2 regions of the Paenibacillus sp. LX16 genome follow, and region 2 is predicted to be linked to the other one. Evidence: riboswitches for the same ligand, from Rfam matches in the RefSeq annotation. Region 2 holds a riboswitch; the other holds the start of a gene.
The links. Region 2 has a riboswitch for FMN ahead of T3H97_RS06615 (DMT family transporter). Riboswitches for the same ligand answer to the same signal wherever they lie in the genome.
Positions count from the first base shown of each region.

Region 1: linked by a shared signal. The riboswitch ahead of ribE (riboflavin synthase) and the one ahead of T3H97_RS06615 (DMT family transporter) in region 2 are both predicted to bind FMN.

Region 1 covers NZ_CP141152.1:3,444,795-3,447,939, forward strand. The annotation lists gene ribH (6,7-dimethyl-8-ribityllumazine synthase) at 1-249, opposite strand, end outside; gene ribB (3,4-dihydroxy-2-butanone-4-phosphate synthase) at 329-1,012, opposite strand; gene ribE (riboflavin synthase) at 1,073-1,738, opposite strand; FMN riboswitch at 2,069-2,242, opposite strand; gene T3H97_RS15170 (IDEAL domain-containing protein) at 2,311-2,778, opposite strand; gene T3H97_RS15175 (thiamine pyrophosphate-dependent enzyme) at 2,998-3,145, opposite strand, start outside.
Region 2 covers NZ_CP141152.1:1,439,168-1,442,312, forward strand. The annotation lists gene T3H97_RS06610 (methyl-accepting chemotaxis protein) at 1-43, opposite strand, end outside; gene T3H97_RS06615 (DMT family transporter) at 285-1,232, opposite strand; FMN riboswitch at 1,404-1,548, opposite strand; gene T3H97_RS06620 (ABC transporter permease) at 1,670-2,365, opposite strand; gene T3H97_RS06625 (ABC transporter ATP-binding protein) at 2,358-3,145, opposite strand, start outside.

The sequences.
Region 1 (3,145 bases), 2.0 Mb from region 2:
GATGACCGTTCCCAGCGTAATTACGGCATCATATTTGCCGCTTGCAGCCATTTTTTGTGCAATTAGTGAAATTTCAAATGCACCCGGAACCCAGGCTACATCAATTTCATCTTCCTGTGCACCATGTCGTTGAAGTGCGTCAATTGCGCCGCTTAACAGCTTGCTTGTAATAAACTCATTAAATCTGCCCACCACAATACCATATTTTAAACCGTTCGATACGAGATTACCTTCTAGAAAACGTGCCATGTTTAATCAACCTCTCTTAGTTTAATTATTTAGGGACTTCGGATAATACTTCAGATTTACTTGGAACCGAGATGTATTTTTACAATGACAAACGACGACGGTATTCCACCAAATGCTGAATACTGATCAGCTTCAATTGATGTCGCTTGGCGACCACTGCCAGATCAGGCAGGCGGGCCATTGAGCCATCTTCCTTTATAATTTCGCAAATGACCCCAGCAGGCTTGAAGCCACTGAGTCGGGCCAGATCAACAGCCGCTTCAGTGTGACCAGCACGCTGCAAGACGCCACCATCGCGAGCAATCAGCGGGAACATGTGACCAGGCTTGCGGAAATCACTTCCTGTGACTGCTTCGTCTGCCAAGGCGCGTACAGTCAAGGAGCGCTCGGCCGCTGAAATACCCGTTGTTGTCTCCATATGATCTACCGATACCGTAAAGGCAGTACCGTGGAAATCTGTATTTTGCTCTACCATAGGATGCAATTCCAAGACCTCGGCTCTTTGTCGTGTGATTGGCACACAGACCAACCCGCGACCTTCTGTAATCATGAAATTAATGACCTCAGGCGACGCTTTTTCAGCCAAAGCGATAAAATCGCCTTCATTTTCGCGCTGTTCATCATCGACTACAATGACGACCTTACCTTTTTTTAAGTCCTCCAACGCTTCTTCGATGGAATCCAAACGAATCTCTTCGTCATGTTCCAACTCGCCATGCTCTATGAAGTTTGCCATTGCACTTGTTTGGCTACCTCTATCCATAACACTTTCCTCCTTATGTCTTGTGCCACGAATGCTCCTAAACAGGCTTACCATTCAATATCAGGCAAAGCCGTGTTTCGCCAAATAGTCCAAACTGAGAGGAGCCTTTTCTACTCTCTCCGCCTCCGCTGCACCTCTGTAACTTAAAAGCTGTTCTACATATTTGCCCAAAATATCGCATTCGATATTGACGGTATCCCCCTCACGTTTGGCTTGTAAGGCCGTTTCGGATAAGGTGTGGGGAATAATGGATACGGCAAAGGTATCTCCCGTACGCTGTGCGACTGTGAGGCTGATACCATCAATTGTGATTGACCCTTTGAGAAGAATATATTTAAATAATGTTTGATTTTTAGGCTCAATTTCGAACACAACTGCATTCTGGTCTGATGTCACCCCGCGAATCGTTCCCGTCCCGTCCACATGTCCTTGCACGATATGTCCTCCGAACCTTCCGCTCGCCGCCATCGCTCGCTCCAGATTGATTCGGCTGCCTGATCTCAACTCTTTCAGATTACTGCTGCGAAAGGTTTCCGGCATCACATCAACCTTAAAGTCTTTCGTACCGATCTGTATCGCTGTCAGGCAAACGCCATTCACCGAGACACTGTCTCCTATTTTCAAATCGCCCAACACCACGGAACCCGAAATCCCCAGCACCATCGCTTCACCGCTTTTAGAAATCGTTTGAATGCGACCCACTTCCTCGACCAATCCGGTAAACATGCCTTCACTCCTTTCCACTACATTTCAGTTTATCCCTAATTCATCGGCTATAAGCGCAAAAAACCCCCAGTTCGGATTCAATCCGTCATGGGGGTGATGAGAGTCACATTTGTAGTATACAAGCGCAGTTCATATGCATCTTAAGACGACATGAAATCATAGGTTTGCCAATAGAAAGCATGACTGAGGATACAACCAAATACGCTCTGAACACCATCAAAAAGAAAGCTTAAGCAAGCTATCGCCCGATGCTGTCCTACAACGAAATAAGCCGTACGCACAATTGGGTATGCTAAAAATCGGCACATGTCACGTCATGCACATGCGCTTCGTATCCTTCTCCCATCCAGACTATACTGTCGGTCCCGGATTTGCACCAGGTCCACCTTCTGCCGATCATTCAGCATCCGGGTCACGGACTAAGCCATGCTGTTTCTCACAAAAACGATCCACAAACATGTCATCACCGCCGGTGGGGAATTTCGCCCCGCCCCGAAGGATCTTGCTCTTATTTAATTGAATTAACATTAAACTTGTTACGTATATTAGCACCGACTTCTAAAAAAAGCAAGTTATCTAATAGAAGCTCCTGCTTTGGTTTTGACATATTGGCTGGAGAGTTCTTCAAACCAGGTTTTGTCATTCATATGAAGCGCCAAGTCAATCAAATCGGCCAATTCCTCGACTCCCAACTCTGTTGCATGATCAAAGGTAATTACGGCTGAAGCAACAGGTCCCCGCCCTTCCTCAGAACATGCTTCATAATCCAGGCGCACATCAACATGTCCGTCAATAAACTCGCATTTCAGAAAATAAATAATTTCGCACATTAAAATGGGGCGTACCTGTGTTTCTAACACGCAATCCATCACCTTGGCAGAATAATGCTGGTTCGTCAGCGTGAATTTGTGTTCTGTCGCTGCCAACGATGCCCGTCCAAAATCATCCGTAAACTTTAGCTCCACTGGCTTGATGTTCATAACCTTAGGGATCTGCTTCTTTATAATTTCGATTATTTCAACTGTATTCAGCTTAATCATTACCTGCACCTCATTGCATCTTAAAATTCAGAAGAAAACTTTTTAACGTGCCTCTTATAGGCCTCCACTCCTATATCGGAAATCATTACCTGTTTTTTTATGCTTCAACCCATAAACGACAAAAAAGATTCTTTGCGCAATAAGCGCAAAGAATCTTGATCGAACCACTACGATAACAGCGGCTAACAATGTTAATCGATGATTATGCAAAAAACGTAATTATAGCTCTGAAATTTCATGTTTCTTTTTCAGGATAGTCCAGCGACGCTCAATCTCCTGCTCAAAGGTAGCCAGCGTAGCCTCCTCCTTGAGAAGATGCTTCGTTTTACCCATTAATTTCAACCATTCAGCAGCTGGAATCCGTTTC
Region 2 (3,145 bases):
GAAACCTGCTCCACCACGGAGCTGTTTGTTTTGCTTTAGTCATAGTTCTTTCTCCTCTGTGTCTGATGATCACTACATTGTTTTATTCGACATAAACCGACGAATTTTATAGATGTAATCATTGGGAAACGAGGAATAGTAGCATGTTTTAGACACTTTTTTTGAAAAACGGGTCTAAAGAACTATATTTTATATGGATACGAATACATAAAAAAGCCAAATCGGAGATGCAAAAGCATCTTCACAATTTGGCTTGGGTGAGTCATGAAAGGGACATTGAACTGTTAATTTTTTTGCTGACGTGAAATCATAAAGAGCGTAATCCAGATAAGCATAAAACCAGTCAATTGCGCTACAGTAACGATTTGCTGAAATGCGATCCAATTAATCACGACACCCACCATGGGAAAGCTCAATTCTGCCATCGTAGCATAAGACGCTTTGGTCGTACTTAAGCCTTTGTAATACAGCAATAAGCTAAGAAGACCCGGAAGCAATGCCTGCAATAGCAAGTTGATAATCACAGCTGCGCCTACCCATGTACCGGCAGGCATATTCCATGGCGCATGCTCTACAGAGGTGAGGACAATCAGCAGAGGAAGCGCCACCATGAAGCGGAGGGAGGTTACCGTTTCATATTTCATTGAACGAAGCAAGTAACTTCCCATGACTGTCGAACCACCCCATAGAACTGCTGCACCGAGTGCAAGCAGACTACCGACCTGGACAAAATCACGAACATGCCCGAAGGGGAGCGACCAACCGAAGGTCAGAAGATACGTCCCGAACAGAGCGACGACAATTAATAATCCAAAATGACGCGGCAACATTTCCTTCAAAATAATACGGGCTAGAACAATAGCGACCAGCGGTTGAAGCTTCTGGAGCAAGAGTACAGCATTCAAATCACCATTGCTGAGCGCCATGGTAAAAATCACGCTGGCCAGAGCCGAGCCGCCCCACGAGACGAACAAAATAGCGAAAACTTGACGAAGCCGTACCGCTTTGAGTTCCTCACGATGCTTCCACAACATCGGTGTCAGAGCGAGGAAAAGCAGCATATGCTCCATAAGTACAATTTGTGTTGAAGTAAATGATTTTAGCAAAATAATACGAAACAGCGGGTCAGCGCCCCACAAGGCCGCTCCAATTGCGACCAGCCAAAAACCGTTTTTCATGTGCGAGCTACGATCAAAACCTTTGGATGTTAGTACAGTAGAAGATTGACTCATACTCAATTAGCTCCTTGCGAATACAGGACCGGTGGCACAAAAACCCCCGTCCATGGCGAAAGGCCATGCAAGACGGGGGTGATCAAATAAACTTGCCGCTTTATGCAAGTTAAATGAAGTTACTGCAAAACCAATAACGCAGTATTCATCCACTTCGCGGCATGTTGATATTTCGATCTTCTTCCATCCGGACTTTACCGTCGGCTTTGGCATCTCACCAAATCAGTCCGTATCCTGTTGCCAGATACAGAGTCGCGGGCTTAGCTCCATGAGCCATACCGCCGGTTGGGAATCACACCCTACCCCGAAGATCCTTATTCCGTTTTTAATTTCTCCTATAGGATATACCTGTTTTAGAATGAAGTCCAGTGAAAAATGTGTGTATATCTAACAATGATTTTCATCTGTTTTTCGAAAGCGCTCTACGAAATTACATATTACGAGGTAATATCCTTATACTCAATACGTCGAATCGCCGCATAAGCCACAAGCATTCCCAGTATAGAGAAGCCAATTTGCACGGGGGCTATGGAGCTAAGTGTAGCGCCGTTATTATTGGAGAAAAGCAATGCTACAATCAGGATTGAGGTCACAATGGTGGTGGGTACAGAGTATCTTCGCATCCCCATATACAGCGGAACCAATCCCATAAAGCTGGCAGCAACGGCATTGATTAACGTCCGTGCTGATTGTTGACCCAGTATCGAAAGAGTAAGGTTATCCGGTACAATCAAGACAAACTGGTTGAGCAGATGAATAGCAGCCGTAATGATTATTTCAGATATAATAATAGACAAGAACGTAAACAGCAGCACAACCAAGAGCTTGGCGATCATCAACTTTTGACGGTGAATCGGATACATGAACAAGATCGTAATCGATTTGGATTTAAATTCTCCGACGATAAAGCGGCATAGCAAAACGGAGGAAAACACAATAAATGTGGCTCTTACAAAAATGTCTATTATATCCAAAAGTTGAGTGTACTGTGTAAATTCAGGTATTCCTTCACTTTGACTGTCCAGTGCGATAATACAGATCAGCCCAAGAATGCATGCATTGGCGATCAGTGCTGATCGGATATAACCCGCGAGATGAAATTTTTTCAGCTCCAACTGCATCAATTTAAGCATGGAGATCACCTCCGTTTAACAGCCGTAAAAAGTAGTCTTCCAGCGTGCTGCTTTTCTGATGAATGGAATCCACCTCTATATCATTTAAAATGAGCGTTTTCGTAATTTGTTTCTGCGGTACATTTGAATCGTAAATACGTATACTCTGTTCATTTAGTACCCTTATATTATTCAGATTCAGATGATGGGAGAGGACGTAGGTCGCTTTTTTACAATCGTTGGTCGTAAATTCGATATATTCCGTATTGGTTTCTCGCACCTGTTCCATCGACACTTCCTCAATCAGCCTTCCGTGATTAATCACGCCTACCGTATCCGCAATCTGCTCTATTTCCGCTAAAATATGACTGGACACGAGCAGGGTCATCCCATATTCCTTGCATAGCATATGGAATAATTGGCGGATTTCCTTGATTCCCACGGGGTCCAGACCATTAATCGGTTCATCCAAAATGAGTAGCTCTGGCTTAGTCGCAATAGCGCGGGCAATCCCGAGACGCTGTTTCATTCCCAGTGAAAAGTCTTTTACCGACTTGTCACCCGCATTCTGCAAGTTCACTAATTCCAGGGCATCCCGGACAGCCTGCTTATTATAGTAGCCCATGTATTCACAATGAAGTTCGAGATTTTGCTGCGCCGTTAGCCTGTCATAAAAAATCGGGTATTCAATAATCGAACCCATCCGTCCGAGCAGATGATACGATTTTGGCGTTAATTTCTCACCGAATAATTCAATTTCACCCGATGTCGGCTTGAGTAAATTCGTAATCATTTTCATCA